3 regions of the Pseudoalteromonas sp. UBA2102 genome follow, and region 3 is predicted to be linked to each of the others. Evidence: predicted binding sites of a transcription regulator. Region 3 holds the regulator's gene; each other region holds the start of a gene.
What was found. The regulator FliA, encoded in region 3, starts transcription of late flagellar genes. The targets are predictions, from matches to a motif close to CTAAAGNTNNNNNNNNNNNNGCCGATA.
Positions count from the first base shown of each region.

Region 1: the regulator FliA is predicted to act here: its motif matches at 3,599-3,625, upstream of pomA (flagellar motor protein PomA).
Region 2: the regulator FliA is predicted to act here: its motif matches at 2,360-2,386, upstream of B2R65_RS05120 (DUF5610 domain-containing protein).

Region 1 is NZ_DCYU01000017.1:679-7,101, forward strand. It holds partial or broken gene B2R65_RS01575 (DNA topoisomerase III) at 1-1,092, opposite strand, end outside; gene B2R65_RS01580 (hypothetical protein) at 1,138-1,644, opposite strand; gene B2R65_RS01585 (flagellar motor protein MotB) at 1,856-2,776, opposite strand; gene pomA (flagellar motor protein PomA) at 2,779-3,546, opposite strand; gene B2R65_RS01595 (exodeoxyribonuclease VII small subunit) at 3,862-4,104, shown strand; gene ispA ((2E,6E)-farnesyl diphosphate synthase) at 4,107-4,994, shown strand; gene dxs (1-deoxy-D-xylulose-5-phosphate synthase) at 5,097-6,423, shown strand, end outside.
Region 2 is NZ_DCYU01000042.1:19,457-25,879, reverse strand. It holds gene B2R65_RS05130 (RNA recognition motif domain-containing protein) at 1-365, shown strand, start outside; gene murI (glutamate racemase) at 328-1,125, opposite strand; gene B2R65_RS05120 (DUF5610 domain-containing protein) at 1,191-2,330, opposite strand; gene trmA (tRNA (uridine(54)-C5)-methyltransferase TrmA) at 2,496-3,593, shown strand; gene B2R65_RS05110 (2-thiouracil desulfurase family protein) at 3,604-4,056, opposite strand; gene B2R65_RS05105 (thiol:disulfide interchange protein DsbA/DsbL) at 4,114-4,752, opposite strand; gene B2R65_RS05100 (thiol:disulfide interchange protein DsbA/DsbL) at 4,771-5,394, opposite strand; gene B2R65_RS05095 (serine/threonine protein kinase) at 5,425-6,399, opposite strand.
Region 3 is NZ_DCYU01000111.1:28,609-35,031, reverse strand. It holds gene B2R65_RS15150 (protein phosphatase CheZ) at 1-445, opposite strand, end outside; gene cheY (chemotaxis response regulator CheY) at 461-844, opposite strand; gene B2R65_RS15140 (RNA polymerase sigma factor FliA) at 886-1,596, opposite strand; gene B2R65_RS15135 (MinD/ParA family ATP-binding protein) at 1,623-2,483, opposite strand; gene flhF (flagellar biosynthesis GTPase FlhF) at 2,476-3,951, opposite strand; gene flhA (flagellar biosynthesis protein FlhA) at 3,974-6,085, opposite strand; gene flhB (flagellar biosynthesis protein FlhB) at 6,291-6,423, opposite strand, start outside.

The sequences.
Region 1 (6,423 bases), on a different contig from region 3:
CCCATTCACAAACTCAGTGTTTTGACCGCCATTAGCTGCAATTGCTTTTAAAATTGCAGGCGCATCTACATGATGCTCTTTAGGCAAATAACGATTATCAGAACGAGGGTAAGTAATTAACTTATGACGCTCATAGAGCGTTTGGCAAATATCGAGTACTTGCTGAGCTGCCATACCAAATGCCTTTGCAGCATCTATTTGCAGTGCCGATAAATTATAAGGCAGCGGCGCGCTTTGTTTTTTTTGTTTTTGTTCAAGTGCTGTAACCTCACCTGGTTGATTGGCTATTCGCGAGGCGACGTTTTCGGCTAATGCATTATTTAAAACGCGGCCCTCTTCATCTTGGTACGGCTCGCAGGCTTTGCTTGGTACCCACTTGGCCACAAAGCTTTGCTGCTCAGGGGTTATTAAATGCGCCAACACTTCATAAAATGGTTTTGACACAAAGTTAGCTATTTCGTTATCCCGATTAACCACTAAACCTAAAATTGGGGTTTGTACGCGACCCACCGACAACACATTGCCAAAGCCTGCTTTTTGTCCCGCCAGCGTATAAGCACGTGTAAGGTTCATACCAAATAGCCAATCTGCACGTGAACGCGCAAGCGCCGACACACTAAGCGGAATAAATTCACGATTTGAACGCATAGTAGTAAGCGCTTTTTTTACCGCCGCTAAATTTAAATCACTTATAAGTAAACGCTGAATGCTTTGCTTTTTGGTTTTACTTATTTTGGCTTGTTCTATGACTTCATCAACCAACAATTGGCCTTCGCGATCGGGATCCCCCGCATGCACGAGTACTGATGCCTGCTTAATTAGCTTTTTTAAAATAGTTAATTGCTTACGCGTTTTCGTTTTTGCCTTGAGCTGCCATTGCTGTGGCACTATGGGGAGGTGCTCAAATTGCCACTTTTTAAAACGCGCATCATAATCATCAGGTTCAGCTTGCTCAAGTAAGTGCCCTATACACCACGAGACACAGTCACCATTAGCCACTTCTATATAACCATCGTGTTTTTTATGTGGTTTTGGCAATGCATCAGCAATAGCTCTGCCAAGTGATGGCTTTTCTGCGATATAGAGTTTCATGGGAGTTGCTCATTAACTGTTTATATGAACAGTAGTTTAGCACAGCTATTTAGAAGGTGGAGCGCTTTCTATTTTTGAGGGGGTATTACTTTTTTTAGCGAAAAGCATAATTAAAGGTAAATAACACACTATGACGGTGCCAATGTTGATAAAGGGCATTAACGTTTTGTAAATAATGGTGCTGTACGCTAAATCCCAAAGGTGACGGTCAACTAATCTGAATAATTGTAATATAGGTGCGCCAATAACCACTAACTGACCAATAACGCATTGCCATAAATAAACTTTATCTTTTATTCCCCAATAAGCTATTAACGCCATCCATATAATATCGGTAGCCGCCCATACTAAATAACGATAGATATAAATATCGTCAAACTCTCTCAAGCTAGAGGCTGTTATCCCCCCAAAGAAGAAAAAAGCGACGGTCAGTAATGCAAACCTAAAGGCTAAGTAATCTTTAAATATAAAAAATATAAAAAGAGCCGGGCTTAGCATAAAGACCCAGCTTTTACTTAAAATACTAACGAAATACAAAAACCAATCAGGCAAAATGTTTTACCTTATTTTTCTTTTGTATCGTCGTCGGTACCATCACCATTACCTGGCATATCACAATATTTAATTATAACTTTCACAGCGCATCCATTACATATGTTAAGGAAATGTACTTTAAGCTAAAATAATGAGCTTGCCAAGATACTTAGGCGATTAAGTACCTTAAAAAGAAACTTAATTAGAGAAATTAGCGCCCGCTACTCGCCTAGCGCACATCAATAGGGTCTGACTCTTTAGCCTTACCTTGTAAGATTGATATTTCTACTCGGCGATTTCTACGCCTATCTTCGTTTGAATCATTCGGAACAAGTGGACGAGTATCAGCACGCCCTACTACCATCATGCGGTTTTTATCAAACCCTTGTACTGTTTGTAATTCGCTTGCTACTGCTACAGCACGCTTTGACGATAAGTCCCAGTTATTAATATATAACTCGTTAGAAACCTGAAAATCATCGGTGTGACCCGATACCGTAATTTCTCCAGGTACATCTTTTAATAACTCACCAATATCTTGAATTATGGGCTTAAACTTAGGTTGTAAAAAAGCACTGCCAGAGGGAAATGAGCCATTTTCACGGATACGAATAATGATTTGCTGCCCTAAAGATTCAAGCTCGATTGCACCGTCGATAATTTGTTTTTCGAGCTGTTGCGCTATTTTTTTCACTAACTCGTTAGTTTGTTCTTGATCGGCGGCTGAAGTTGCTTGCTCTGAAGATTGCTGCTGCGATGTACTACGTGACTCGCCACCACGTTTATCGCCACGTTGCTCTTGTCTACCACCAGCAGAGCTTTCATCACCCGCTTGAAACTCTAACATTTGCTGGGTCATTTCAACGGTTTGTTGCTGAATGGTTTCTATCGGGGTAGGTTCAGGCTTACCTGGGGTAAATTCCATCGCAATAACCGAGGTCCCTTTAGGGATATCTTTTACTTCTATTTTGTTTTGCACACCAAATGCAAACTTCATCGAGCCAGCTATTTGCTTAAATTTAAGTACATCCATTTCTGAAAACGCGAGCAAAAGTACAAAAAAGCACATTAAAAGCGACATTAAGTCGGCAAATGTTCCCATCCAAGCAGGCAGACCTGGTGGTGGGCATTTGCACTCTTGATCAGACATGGTTACTCCTCGGTATCTACTTTGCGCTTAGACTCAGCAAGGTAGTTTTTCAATATACCTTCAATTACTTTCGGGTTTTGGCCATCTTGAATACCTAAAATAGCATCCAGTATTAGACGCTGATTCATGGCTTCTTCGTCTTTACGAAGCTCAAGTTTTACCTGAATAGGAATAGCCACTACATTTGCTAAAAATGCACCATATAAAGTAGTTAATAATGCCACCGCCATTGCGGGGCCAATGGCTTTAGGGTCATCCATGTTAGATAACATAGCAACTAAGCCTATTAACGTTCCTATCATACCCATTGCTGGGGCTATATCGGCAAGTGACTTAAATAAACCGGCGCCCAGTTCGTGACGAGTTGTGGTTAAAGAAATGTCTTTTTGAAGCGTGGCACGAACTACATCAGCATCGTGGCCATCAACGAGCATATCTACACCTTTGCGCATAAAAGGGTTTGGTATTTCGGCTTCTTCGAGGGCTAAAAACCCCCCTTTACGGGCTGAATCAGCAAGTTCTACTGCTTTTTCAATCAGCTCTTCTGGCGATTCGATTTTAAACATAAATGCTTTACCAACAACCTTACCTATGCCCAAAAACTGCGACAAGGTAAAGTTTGATAACACAATAAATAGTGAGCCACCAAATACAATTACACTAGAAGGCGCATCGGCAAACATCCCCATTTCACCGCTACTACTCATAAACATGGACATGACAATTAAACCAATTGCGCCAAGGATCCCAATTATGGTTGCTAAATCCACATTTCCTCCAAAGTATTATACTTTGTTATTCAAACTTTTATTATTAACTGCTTATCGGCAAGATACTGAAATACTTAAGCCATTTTTGAAAAAAGTGTAAAACACTGTGTTTGGCCTAATTTTAGATCAAGATACCCTACTCGCCTAGCGACTGATTAATTTTATTGTACACAGTGAGCACTAATACGCATCTTATACTTGGTAAAAATACGATTTAAACTGATATAACTCAAAAAACAACGATCATCCTTTGACCTAGTTTAGCATTCCCCCTAAAATTGGCTCCTAAATTTATCATGCTGGCTGAAATTAAACATGGCGACTAAAAAACCTGAAAACCTAAGTTTTGAACAAGCACTCGAAGAACTATCAACCATTGTCGGTGAAATGGAACAAGGTGATTTATCGCTTGAGCAGTCGTTAAAGCAATTTGAGCGTGGTATAGCCTTAGCTAACGCCTCAACGGGTAAGTTACAACAAGCAGAACAAAAAGTGTCTATTTTGATGGGTAATGACGAAAAAGCAGCGCTTACTTCATTTAACAACGATATGGAATAACCGTGAGCATACAAGAAAAAATAGAATGTGCTCAACAAGATGTCGTAAAGACCCTGCAACAGTACTTTGATCAACCCCTTGATACCGCACACACAGTAAAAGAAGCTACGCAGTACGGCTTATTTAACGGTGGCAAGCGTTTACGCCCCTTTTTAGTCTACGCAAGTGGCGAAATGCTCGGAGCTAATAAGCAAGATTTAGATATTCTTGCTGCTGCTATTGAGTGTATTCATAGCTACTCGTTGGTGCACGATGATTTACCAGCCATGGATGATGACGACCTTCGCCGTGGACGCCCAACTTGCCATATAGAGTTTGACGATGCGCATGCAATTTTAGCAGGCGATGCACTACAAACATTAGCCTTTGAGCTTATCTCGACTCACAATTTCACCTGCAGCGCATCAACACAAGTAAAAATGATCAGCGCACTGGCTAAAGCATCGGGGCTTGAAGGCATGGTCGGCGGGCAAGGGCTAGATATTGCAGCCACAGATAAAGTGATTACAGTACAACAGCTTGAACGAATTCATAAATTAAAAACGGGTGCCTTAATCAACTGTGCCATTACATTGGGTGCATTATGTAGCGAAAAAGCAGACAAACAAACCTTAGAAAACTTACGTGTTTTTGGGTATGCTATAGGGCTGGCATTTCAAGTGCACGACGACATTTTAGATGTTGAAGGTGACACATTTACTTTAGGTAAGCCACAAGGCTCTGATTTAGCTGCTAATAAAGCAACTTATCCGGCCCTATTAGGTATGCAAGGTGCCAAGCAAATGGCGCAAAATTTAATAGAGCAAGCGCATCAAGCATTAAACAAAATAGATGCTGATACCTCTACTCTAGCGGCGCTGGCAAACTACCTGATTAAACGTGACCATTGAGTGTTACATATACGTATTGCCATTTAGCACTGACATTATTACTCAACAGCGGTAACAACTAATAAGTTAGCACCGGTGTTAGCGAAGGATAAAATAAATACCATGACACTTGATAGTAGCAAGTATCCATTACTTAACTTGGTTGACGAACCAGCCCACTTACGCGATATAGCGCAAGATAAACTCCCTGCGTTTAGCAACGAGTTACGAGACTATTTACTCAACTCTGTTTCGCAAAGTAGCGGCCATTTAGCGTCTGGTTTAGGAACTGTTGAGCTTACCGTTGCTCTACATTATGTGTATAACACACCAGAAGATCGCCTTGTATGGGATGTAGGCCACCAAGCGTACCCGCATAAAATTTTAACGGGACGACGCGATTTAATGCATACAATTCGCCAAAAAGACGGATTACATCCATTCCCTTTTCGTGAAGAAAGCCAATACGATACCTTTAGCGTAGGCCATTCAAGTACCTCTATTTCGGCAGCGCTTGGTATGTCTATTGCGGCTCAAAAAGAAGGTAAAGGCCGCAAAACTGTTGCTGTTATAGGCGATGGCGCCATTACAGCAGGTATGGCATTTGAAGCAATGAACCACTTAGGCGATGTAAAATCTGACATGTTAATCATTTTAAATGATAACGAAATGTCGATTTCTGAAAACGTCGGTGCGTTAACTAATCACTTTGCGCGTATTTTATCTGGCAGCTTTTACACAAATATTCGCGAAGGCAGTAAAAAGTTACTCTCTGGCGTGCCTCCTGTTAAAGAGCTTGCCAGTAAAGTAGAAGAGCACCTAAAAGGAATGGTTATTCCAGGTACCTTTTTTGAAGAACTAGGTCTTAATTACATTGGCCCAATTGATGGCCACGATGTAAATATGCTCGTAGATACACTGCGTAATATGCGTAATTTAAAAGGGCCTCAGCTTTTACATATAAAAACCCAAAAAGGAAAAGGCTATAAACCCGCAGAAGCTGATCCTATTGGCTATCACGGTGTGCCAAAGTTTGACCCTAATACATCAAGCTTACCTAAATCTAAACCTGGCGCCGCCACTTTCTCTAAGGTGTTTGGTGATTGGTTGTGTGATATGGCCGAGCAAGATAAAAAATTAATGGCTATTACCCCAGCAATGCGTGAAGGCTCAGGTATGGTGCGTTTTTCAAAAGAACACCCAGAGCAGTATTTCGATGTAGCCATAGCAGAGCAGCACGCTGTCACATTGGCCGCCGGTTTTGCCTGTGAAGGGTTAAAACCCGTTGTAGCTATTTACTCGAGCTTTTTACAACGTGCGTATGATCAACTTATCCATGATGTTGCACTGCAAAACTTACCTGTGCTTTTTGCTATAGACCGCGCTGGTATTGTAGGCGCCGACGGCGAAACACACCAAGGTGCGTACGACTTAAGCTTTATGCGCTGTA
Region 2 (6,423 bases), on a different contig from region 3:
GTGCTGGTTTATTAATTGGTGGGATTGCTATTGCTGCAATATCATCGGAAGGTGGTGAAGAAGCTGAAGTTAAAACAAAAACACTTTATGTTGGTAATCTTCCTTATCGTGCAAATGAAGGTGTTGTTCGCGCTTTGTTTGAAGAACAAGGTAAAGTTTTCAACGTGCGCCTATTAAAGGATAAAAATACTGGCAAACGTCGTGGCTTTGGTTTTGTTGAAATGGCACAGGCAGATGCAGACAATGCAATTGCTAAGTTAAACGATAGTGAGTTCCAACAGCGTACTTTAAAAGTACGTGAGGCAAAACAAAAACAAGAAGATGATTCTAGCTCTTTACGTACTGAGACGGATCAATCAGTGTAACGTGCTTTATAGCTAGCTTATTACTCAAAACATCAGCCGTTGCATAATATTGCAGCGGCTTTTTTTTGTCTGTAAATTTATTTCCAAAGTTATGCTGCTCTAGTAGGTAGTTTACTCTGCTAGCAATGGCCGCGCCTGAATCGAGTAATTGCACTGCGTTATTAAAGTACGCTTGTATAGCATCGCTAAGAATTGGGAAATGTGTGCAACCTAGTACAAGTACATCTATATCTGAGTTAATGCGCAAACGCGTAAGCTCTTTATGCAGTTTGAGTGTATCTAGCTGCTGAGTGAAAAATAACTGCTCTGCCAATGCCACCAGCTCAACACTGCTATATAAACTCACTGTTACGTTGCTGGCATGCTCTTTTATTAATGTATGAGTATAGGGGCTTGCAACTGTGGCGGGGGTTGCCAATAAGCCGATGTGCTTTGTGCTAGTTACTTCAGCAGCAGGCTTTATTGCTGGCACTACGCCTACAATAGGTATTGATGTAATTTTGCGTACTTCACTTAAGGCTGATGTAGAGGCTGTATTGCAGGCTATAACAATAAGGTCGACATTAAGCGCGTTTTGCTCAATAAAATAAATGAGTGAGCATAAACGCCCTATAATAGTTTGCTGGGTTTGCGCGCCATAAGGGAGTAACGCATTATCCATAAAGTAGCTGTACTGTGCATCTGGAATACGCTTTTGAATATGCTCAAGCACGGTGGTGCCACCTATACCTGAATCAAATACCATTATGTGGGCTGACAAACTTTGGTTCCTACTGTTTATTAAGAACGGCAGTTTGCCATGAGTTATTTATAAAAGAAAGTAGTTTAGCTTTGCTCAGACTTTAGCCCGTCGAGTGCATCGCCCGCTGAATTTAATTGGTTTAGGTTTTCAAACATTGCCTGTGTGTAATCAACTAGCTGATCGACCGCTGCTTGATCTTGGTTTAGCCACTCTATAATACCGGCAAGCTGATCTTGTAGGCCTAGTTGCGATGCTTTATCAAATGCATTTTTTAGATCGTCATTAAAAGGTGCGATCGCATCGGCTACCTCTTTTGTTGGGTTTGGCTGATATTGCTCATAACTTTTAACGGTAGCGACTGTTTTTGTTTGACGAAGGTCCATTGAAAATGCAACAAGTTGCTCACTGCCTAAGCTCAGTTCTTGTGCTTTTTCAAATGCTTCATCCAAATCACCGCTAAAGAATGTTTTACTTACACCTTGTAGCTCTTCCATCATGGCGTTAATGGCATCTTGCTCTTGCTCGTTTAAATCACCATTAACTGACATTGAAAAAGACAGCTCTCGAGATTGCGACGACGAGCTGGCAAACGATTCGCTGTTATTGCTTTGTTGATACCCGCTCGCTGTTTGAGACTCATATGCATCAGCAAAGCTAATACTGACCTCATCACCTTCGGCCGTTGTAAACTTATACTCGGCATTGCTGCTCATGCTTACATATTGTGCTTGGCTTACGCTAACACTGGCCGCTTGTGGGTTAAATAGGGTTTGCTCAAACTCATCAAGCCCCTCAAAAATGCCTTCTTTTGACTTGTCGATGCCCTCTTGCATTTCTTCGTTAAATACACCGGTGCCTTTTAGTTCATCAACCGCTTCGTCTATACCGGTTTGAACACCTGAGCGCGCATCATCTAACATATTTTTTAATTTATCGTCATCGGCACCATTGGCTTTGGCTTTATTAACTGCGCCAGATACAAAGTCGAGTACATTTTTTACTATTTCATCAAAATCGAATAAAGGTTTATCGGCTTGTTTTTGCTCAACAGGTAAACCTAGCTGCTCTGCCATTTTGTCGCCAAGCACTTTTGCAGCAAGTTCTCTGCCTCGCTGTAATGAACTTTCTTGCGGAGATTGGATTGTTGGCTGCTGTAGCGCCTCTTTATTATTGAATTTGTTTACGTTGTTGTTTGGCGTATAGCCATAATTACCGATTTTCATGATCCACCTCCGTTACGTACTTAGCTTATTATCGGCTAATAGTGACAAAACTAAAGTGCATGTTTAAAAAAACAGCAACTTTATTATCAGCAAAACTAGACAAATACTGCTCGCTCCCTACAATAGCGCCGATAAATAGATCTCATAAATAAGGTAGTAGCATTAATGGCAGTGATTAAAATAGATACCACACAGTACGATACGCAGCTAAATGAAAAAGAGCAGCGTATTACGTCGCAATTTAAGCGATTTGGTGTGCAAGCGTTAGAGGTGTTTAGCTCAGAGCCAATTAACTACCGCCAACGTGCTGAATTTAGAGTATGGCACGATGGGGACGATCTATTTCATATTATGTTTGATCAGGCCACGAAAGAAAAAATTCGCGTCGACACCTTTGACCCTGCCGCGCCATTAGTTGGTGAGGTTATGCAGGTGATGATTGATAATTTAAAGTCGTGTGAAGTATTACGCCGTAAGCTGTTTCAAATCGATTATTTATCGTCATTAAGTGGCGAGATTTTAGTAAGCTTGCTTTATCACAAACCACTCGATGAGCAGTGGCTAACTGAAATAAAAGCCCTGAAAGAAAAACTGAGCAGCAAATACAACATTGACTTTATCGGTCGTGCGCGCAAACAAAAAGAAGTACTAGGCAATGATTTTGTTACTGAGCGTTTAACCATAAACGGCCAGGAGCTTATTTATCAACAAGTAGAAAATAGCTTTACGCAACCTAATGCTAAAGTGAATATAAAAATGCTGGAGTGGGCACAAGACTTATGTAAACCACTGAGTAATGATCTGCTGGAACTTTACTGTGGTAATGGTAATTTCTCTATTGCATTGGCGGGTTCGTTTAATCGCGTATTGGCTACTGAAATATCTAAGTCTTCTGTGCATTCAGCGCAATACAACATTGCTAAAAATAAGGTAGATAACTTAGATATAATTCGTATGTCGAGTGAAGAGTTTACCCAGGCAATGAATGGCGAACGTACCTTTTCGCGTTTAGAGGGGATAGATTTAAAAAGTTACGATTGCCAAACTATTTTAGTCGACCCTCCACGCGCAGGTATGGATACCCTTACCTGTGACTTAGTAGCCAACTACGAGAACATTATTTATATATCGTGCAACCCAGAAACGCTTGAGCGCGATTTAGATCATTTAACCCGTACTCATAATGTTAAGCGCTTTGCGATATTTGATCAGTTCCCTTATACGCATCACATAGAATCGGGTGTTTTCTTACAAAGAAAATAGTGAGTTAATATTATAATGCCAGCACCTTTATAAGTGCTGGTATTTGATTTTCACTAAACACTTCAATTTGATGCTCCATCAGCAACTTAGCAGTCATACCCATGCCCTGTACTTTTACCCCACTATGGCTACCATCGTAAATTGTATTTCTACCACACGAAGGGCTCGACTCTTTAAGTAAAGCAAAACGAATTGCATGCTCATTACATAAGTCTAGGGCTTTAGCTGCACCTGATTTAAATTCTTTAGTTACATCCTCATAAGTGCTCGTTACTACTCTGCCTTGTTTTATCTCTGCTGATGCTCTAGGTGTTGGCAATCCACCAGCCACCTCAGGACAAAACATAACTAACCTATTTTCTTTACGCCATACATTAATTTGCGGGTGTAATAATGCTTGGCTTTTACCATCGTATCGAACAGGTAAGCCAAATAAACAACTCGATATTAATATTTTTTCCATTACTACATCCCTATAAACAAAAAAGCTCCTTACGGAGCTTTTTTGTTTTAGCAAACCTTACTTGTTCGCTAAATAATTAATTAATTTACTAATATCTTCTGGCGCGGTAATACCAGACTCACGGCCTAGGTTTAATTTGTATTTACCATTTACGATAAAGGTTGGTACGCCACGTAGCGCGCCTTTTTCTTTAAAGTAATTTTGGTCACGCTTCATTTTAGAGCTTAATGTACGTACCGAGAAACTTTTGTATAGTTTATCAAACTTATCGCCATCAACACCCTGCGCTACAAATACATCTTTTACATCTGCAAGCTCGTTAAATTTAGCGCGCTTAGTGTGAATGTGATTAAAAATAGCCGCAACAATTTTATCTTTTTGTGGAAGTACTTCCGCAGTGGCCAGCGCTTGGCTCATCATTTGTTGGTTTTCTGGATCGCGAACACCGACAAAATCAACATGGCTCTTTTTAAATTTAACGTCTTTGTCTAGCTTTGGCTTAAACTCACCAATTAACGCTTCCATGTTATTACAAGCAGGGCAATAAAATGAGAAAAACTCTTTTACTTCTGGCTTTTTAGTCGCGCGCTCAGCAACTACATCGTAATGTACGCCTTCTTCATAAGTGGCGGCTACACTGCTCGCAGCCATAGGCAATAGTAATGCAAGTAAACCTGCTTTAACTAATTTGATCATTGTTATTGTTCTCCGAGATTAAAGTGTTAGTAAAAAAGCAACTAACTCATTCAGTTCTTGCTGGTTATTAATGGTGTTAATGTTTATTTTATATTTATCGTTTACAATAAAGGTAGGCACACCAGTTAGCGCACCTAGTTTTGAATATTTGTTTTGTTTATCTTGCATTGCACGCTCAGCTGAAATAATTGGCATGCTGGCAATGTCTTGATCAAACGTTGCACTATCGATACCGTTAACTTCAAGCAGCTTTTTAACGTCTTTCATTTGCGTTAAAGGTGCGCGCTGTACATGAATACTTTTAAAAATTTGGTCGCTGATACTTTGTGCTTGACCGTGCTTTTTACCGATTAAGTAGGCGTAGCTTAAGTTGCTTTGTGCCTGTGGTGATACACCGCCTAAAAAGTTAACGTGATTTTTTATAAATTCAGTGCCCTCAGGTAGGCTTTTTTCAATTGCCTTTGCAACAGGCTCAAATTTAAAACAATGCGGACAGTAAAACGAGAAAAATTCGGTTACTTGCGGCTCTGCGCTTTTTTCTACATCAATAACAGTATACTGGTTATCGGCTTCAAACTGTGCAGCAAGGGCTGCAAATGGTAAACATAAAAGTAGTAGGCTCAGTTTCAATTTTTTAAGCATTGGTATCTCGTGTACTTTTTAAATAAAATTTTATGGCAATAACTTCAGCGGAGCTTCTTGCAGTGCTGCAAACTGCTCTTTAAGCGCTAAAATTTGTTGCTCCCAGTATTTGTCTTCAGCAAACCATGAAAAGTTCCGTACGAACGCAGGATCACTCCATCGTTTAGCTACCCAACCCATATAGTGAATAATACGCATTGCACGAAGCGGTTCAATTAATTTGAGTTGAGTGTGGTCAAAATCACAAAACTCTTCATACGCATTTACAAGGGTGTCTAACTGTAACAGCTGTGTTTGACGATCGCCACTGAGCATCATCCATAAATCTTGAATGGCCGGCCCCTGACGAGCGTCATCTAAATCAACAAACATAAGTGCTTCGCCTGCCCACAAAATGTTACCTGCGTGGCAATCACCATGTAAGCGGATCCCTTGCACATTTTTATACTGTGCTTGCGCTTGTTCAATAACCAAGTCCAATATGGTGTAAAAAGCCGTGCTGATCCCCATAGGTACCAAATTACTTTTTTGCAGATGAACTTTAGCTGTATGCAAATATTCTTCGCAGCTAAAGGTAGGTCTGTGCTCAAATGCTTTGCTTTTAGCCACCTGATGCATACGGCCAATTAAACGACCCATTACATCAAGCTGATCCAGGTTATCAACTTCAAATTGTCGCCCGCCTACACTTGGAAATAACACAAATACATAACCTTGGTGCTCAAATAAGCTTTCTCCGCTGTGCTTAATAGGTGCAACAACGGGTACTTCGGCCTCGGCTAATTCAAATGCAAAGTCGTGCTCTTCTTGTATTTGCGCTTTGCTCCAGCGCTCTGGTCGGTAAAACTTAACAACGTAGCGCAGGCCATCTTCCGCCTTAAATTGGTAGACTCTGTTTTCGTAGCTGTTAAGTGCTAATAAACCTGACTCTGCATATATACCAACGCTTTCTATCGCATCGAGAATTAAGTCGGGCGTTAAATCTTCAAAACTAAATTTACTCATGGGCTTCTTAATGTAAAAAGCGGG
Region 3 (6,423 bases):
AGCTGTTCATAAACTTGTCGATGCTGTGGCATAAGGTTTTAAACTCGCCCAGCTCTATTTCGCGGTTCATAAGCCTATCCCAAGTAGGCTTAATATGTGCAATTTCATCTGCTAGCTGCTGCGCAATAGGAAGGCTTGCTTCGACCGCATCCATTGTCTTATTAGCTGCATTTTCTGTCATTTCCATGACATAGTTTAAGCGCTTTTTCGCATCCGGTATTGCATCAGTGGTTAAATCGGTTAAACGCGTATCAAGTTCAAAGCTTTTAAGGGCTTCGTGTAATTGGCGTGTTAACTTACCTACTTCAGCAAAAAGCTGCGATTGCTCTTGAGAGGCAGTATCTAAAATTAATTGATCTGCTTTATCTTGCTCACCATTTTCTAAAAAAACGACGAGCTGACGAGCTTGTTCTAAAGTAATTTGAGGCGCAGCTGGTGCTGACATAAGCCTCTCCTCTCATTAACCTAAGCGTTCAAACACTTTTTCTAATTTAGTTTTCAAAGTACCAGCAGTAAATGGCTTAACAATATAGCCATTAACACCTGCTTGCGCTGCCGCTATTATTTGTTCTTTTTTAGCTTCTGCCGTCACCATTAAAACCGGAATATGTTTTAATTTTTCGTCAGCTCTAATGGCTCTTAGCAAGTCAATACCCTGCATGCCTGGCATGTTCCAATCGGTTACAACAAAGTCAAAAACCTGATTTTGCAACATAGGTAATGCTGTAGAACCATCGTCAGCTTCTTGAACATTCGTGAACCCTAGGTCACGCAACAGATTTTTTATAATACGTCTCATTGTAGAGAAATCATCAACAACAAGAATTTTCATGTTTTTATCCAAAACATCCTCCGGTGAGGTCTTAACCTATAATTTACTTACTACTAGTTTATCCAGTCATTGATTTTTGCTTTGAGCTTAATCATCGCCTGACCATGTATCTGACTTACACGCGATTCACTTACATCGAGTATATGCCCAATTTCTTTTAAATTCATTTCATCGTTGTAATACAAAGAAAGCACCATTGCATCTCGCTCTGGTAAAGACTTTATTGCCTCTAACAATGAATTATTAAACCGTTCATTTTTAACATTATTAAATGGTTTGTCTAGCGCTAAATCTTGACCTGCAGGGCTAATAACATCTTCATCTACCCCTAGGTCTTCTATACCAAGCACTTTACTGGAATTAACATCATTTAAAATATGATGGTATTCTTCTAGCGAAATATCAAGTTTTTCAGCTACTTCAGTATCTTTTGGTTCTCTATTTAAGCTATTTTCTAATTCTGTGATAGTTTCGGCTACTAATCGGCTTTTACGGTGCACCGAACGTGGTGCCCAATCCCCTCTGCGCATTTCATCAAGCATAGCGCCGCGGATACGAATACCAGCAAACGTTTCAAAGCTTGCCCCTTTACTGGCGTCAAAGTTTTTTGAGGCCTCGATAAGGCCAATCATTCCCGATTGAATTAAGTCATCAAGCTGAACGCTAGGAGGAAGGCGAGCTATTAAATGGCACGCCACTTTTTTGACAAGCGACGCGTGCTTTTCAACAATCACATTTAAATTTTGTGTTGATTGATATCCCATAGCTCTTTTCACCGATGTTGTCATAATCAGCCGTTTACTAGCTTCTCAATGAAAAACTCTAAATGTCCTGAAGGTTGATTAGGTATAGGCCATTTTACTGCTTTTGTCGCTAATGTTTTAAACGCGACTGCTGCTGGTGAATTAGGGAAAAGATCGACAATTACTTTTTGTTTACGCGTAGATTTACGCATATTTTCATCATATGGAATAGTCGCAACAAGCTCCATAGACACATCTAAAAAGCGGTCTGTTACTTTAGAGAGCTTTGCAAAAAGCTCTTGGCCCTCGCGCATACTGCGCACCATGTTTGCAACAATTTTAAATTTATAAACGCCATGCTCGCGGCTAAGTACTTTAATAAGCGCGTAGGCATCAGTAATAGAGGTCGGCTCATCACACACCACCACCATGACATCTTGCGCTGCACGAGAAAAACTCAGCACCATGTCAGAAATACCAGCGGCGGTATCTACAATTAAAATATCAAATTCGGTATTAAGCTCACTAAAGGCACGAATTAACCCAGCATGCTCAGATGGGGTTAGCTCCACCATACTTTGCGAACCTGATGTAGCAGGCACGATTTTAATACCGCCTGGGCCTTCAACTAAAATCTCGTCAAGTTCGCACTCGCCTGAAAGGACATGAGATAAGTTTTTTTCAACACGTAGTCCTAGCATTACATCACAATTAGCTAGGCCTAAATCGGCATCTAATACTAATACACGATTACCCTGCTGCCCTAAAGCAATAGCAGTATTTAAAGAGACGTTGGTTTTACCCACCCCTCCTTTACCGCCAGTGACAGCGATAACTTTTACGCCGTTGTTGTTGTTTTGACTCATTTTGCGCAGGCCGCTTGCTTGATCTAATACTGTGTTAATCATACATCCCTACTGTGCTTGGCGCCACTGCTTGGTGCCTTGAATGTTGTGCTTTTGCTCTTTTTAAATACAATTGCTCAGCTTTTTTTACTAGTTTTTCAGCATTTGCAACGCGAATATCTTCTGGTACACGCTGACCATTAGTAAGATACCCTATTGGAAGACGATTTTGAATCGCTATACTAATAATCTCACCTAAACTTAATGATTCATCTAACTTAGTGAAAATACAACCGCTTAGCTGAACCTTTTTAAAATGTCTTACGGTTTCTTGCAGTACATTTATTTGTGCTGTGGCACTTAATACTAAATAACTACGTATATCTACTCGCTGGTTGCGCATTAACGTATTTAATTGCTCTGTAAGGCGTAAATCACGTTGGCTCATACCCGCTGTATCAATTAATACTAGACGCTTATTGCGTAAATGATATAAAACTTCGGCTAATTCATTGGCATCTTTTACTTGTTTAACACCACAACCAATAATACGACCATACGTTGCAAGCTGCTCATACGCACCAATTCTGTATGTATCAGTGGTGATTAGGGCAACTTTGTCGGCGCCATACTTTTGTGCGCCTAATGCGGCAAGTTTAGCAACTGTGGTTGTTTTACCTACACCAGTAGGCCCAACAAGGGCATACACACCCCCTTGGCGAAGAATTTCGTTATTGGTGGTTTGCATTTGATCTTCAACCATTTGCAATAATGCTTTCCAACCTTGCTGACGCGATACGTCATCTGGGATAAAACACGCCATTTGCTCTGCAACGTCTTTATCTATTCCCATGCCAACTAAACGGTCAATCATGCATGCACGTGTAGGGTCGCGACGTGCCATATCTTGCTGCATTAAACCCGATACTTGGTGTTCTAATAACTGGCGAATTGCGTTCATTTCATCACGCATCGCGCTCATTTGGGCGCTTTCGTTGTTATTAGCTTGACTACGCGGTGCAACCGGCGCATCTAAATCGTCAAAGTCTTGATCTAAGTCATCAAAGCCTAGGCTGTCTGCTTGGGTTTGCATGCGTTTTGGCGCTTCATTTTCGCGAGCAAACATATTTGTCGTACGTGGCTGTGCTGGCTCTTGGTAATGCTCAGACGTATCAATACCTGATTGCGAAAACATAGAGGCTAGCTCAGGAGAGCGAGGGCGTGGCGACTGACGCTCTAATAAAGCTTGTAAGCTATCAGCTACTTTTGCTTGTGGCTCAGGTTGCGCACGCTTAGGCTCTGGCTTTACAAAGTTATGAGTAGGCTGTTGCACGGCTCTTTGCGGAGCAGGCGCTGCCTGTGGTTGTGCTGCGGCTTTAGGGGCTGCTTTGTCGTAATCTACTGCGGCAACAATTTCTACACCATTAGCGAGTTTTTTGTTCGACATAATAACGGCATCAACACCTAGCTCATCTTTAACTTCTTTCAGTGCGGTGCGCATATCTTTGGCAAAAAAACGTTTAATCTTCATGGTTCAACCCCTGTTAAAATCTTTATTGTTGGCCTACTGAGCTGACAATCTTAATCTGTCTTTCATCTGGTACCTCTTGATAAGACATCACCCTTAAACCCGGTATGGTGTACTTAACAAAACGAGATAACACAGTGCGTAACATTCCTGACGTTAGCAATATTGAAGGTTCTCCGGCCATTTCTTGATTCTGATGCGCTTCGTTTAATGATGTTTGAAGTCGCTCAGCAAGGCTTGGTTCTATTCCGGCACCTTCGTCGCCTGCATTTTGTAATGACTGATGCAACATCTGTTCCAACTCAGGCGCCAAGGTTATGACAGGGATTTCTGATGACATTCCCACAGCGTCTTGAACTATTAAACGGCGCAGCGAAATACGCACTGCAGCTGTTAAAACATCGGCATCTTGGCTACGTGGGCCGTACTCTACAAGGGTTTGAACAATAGAGCGCATATCACGAATAGCCACACCTTCGTTTAATAAATTTTGCAGTACTTTTACAACGGTTGTCAGTGGTAGTACTTCTGGCACTAACCCTTCTACTAAACGTGGATGGCTTTTTGCTAACATATCAAGCAGGTTTTGAACCTCCTCATGCCCTAGCAATAATGCGGCACTGTTAGTTAATAACTGGCTAATGTGGGTGGCGACCACAGTGGCTGAGTCAACCACGGTGTAACCTAGTGACTGTGCTTCGTCTTTTTGATCAGGCTTTATCCACACCGCATCTAAGCCAAATGCAGGGTCTTTGGTTTCAACCCCTTTAATAGGGCCAAATACTTGCCCTGGGTTGATGGCCAGTTCATCGCCATGTTTGAGCTCGCCTTCACCACTTGAAACACCCATCATGGTAATACGGTACGCATTAGGGTCTAACTCTAAGTTATCGCGAATATGTACAGGCGGTACTAAAAAGCCAAGCTCCTGAGATAACTTTTTACGCACCCCTTTAATTCGGTTGAGCAGCTCACCACCTTGAGATTGGTCAACAAGCGGAATAAGCCTGTAGCCAACTTCTAAGCCAATAACGTCAATTTGTTGTACATCGTCCCATCCAAGCTCTTTTTGCTCTTGCTTGTTTGCAACGCCAGTACCGGCAACGGCACCACTTTCAGCCTCTTGGGCTGCTAGAGCAGCGGCTTTTAATTTTTGCTGCTGAGTAAAATAAGCTAAGTAGCCAAGTAGTGCGCCTAAACTTAAAAAAGCAATATGAGGCATACCCGGAACCAACCCCATAATGATTAAAATACCTGAGGCGATAAATAATGATTTTTCGTTACCTAATTGGGCTTTAAATTGCTCACCCATGTTATGTGATTCGTTTTGGCGAGTAACAACAATAGCAGTACCAATAGAGAGTAATAATGAAGGAAGCTGCGCCACAAGGCCGTCACCAATGGTAAGTAAAGTATATACTTCCATTGCGCGGCTAAAGCTCAAGTCGTGTTGGATCATGCCCACAAATAAGCCGCCAACAATATTAATAATTAATATCACGATACCGGCAATGGCATCGCCTTTTACAAACTTACTCGCCCCATCCATAGAGCCGTAAAAGTCAGCTTCGCGGGTTACTTCACTGCGGCGCTCACGTGCTTGCTCTGCACTAATAAAGCCAGCGTTTAAGTCGGCATCTATCGCCATTTGTTTACCCGGCATAGCGTCTAGCGTGAAACGAGCCGATACTTCAGAAATACGCCCTGCACCTTTGGTTATTACTACAAAGTTTATAATGATCAAAATTAAAAACACCACTAAACCTACCGCGTAGTTTCCGCCAATAACCACTGAGCCAAACGCTTCAATTACCTTACCAGCCGCATCGCCCCCGTTGTGACCCTCAAGGAGCACCACGCGTGTGCTGGCAACATTTAGGGCTAAACGCATAATTGTAGCGATTAACAGTACCGCCGGAAACATGCCAAATTCGAGAGGTTTCATGGTGTAAACAGTCACCAGTAAAACAACCAAGGCAAGAGCAATATTAAATGAAAATAATATATCAAGAAGAAATGGTGGCAGCGGTAAAATAACCATACCCAGCGCTGCAAGTACTAATAGCGGTGTGCCAACACCTTTGGCATACTCTTTTTTATCTTTGTTAAGTTGTTGTAATACCGCTTTAAAATCCATAACTCTACAATTCAATAAATTGACACTAGCCTGAAATAGCAATAACTATTCCAAGTATAGAGTCAGCAATAGATTCATTGAGTATTGATGCAAAATTTAAAGCAAGTGAGAGACAAGAGCGTATGGGCTTTATGGTTTGAATTTTCAGCCCCGTGTTGATATTTAGGCAAGGCGCCCCTGTAAAGTGTGGTTAGCTCAGCTTACCCTAATCGTATTTAAAATCATCCGGAATAGGCAGTTTAGACTTAAGAGGGATGGGGCGCTTTCCGCGACCTTTTTTAAAGCGTTTAAGCTGAAATACATAGGCTAAAACTTGCGCTACAGCGGTAAATAGCTGA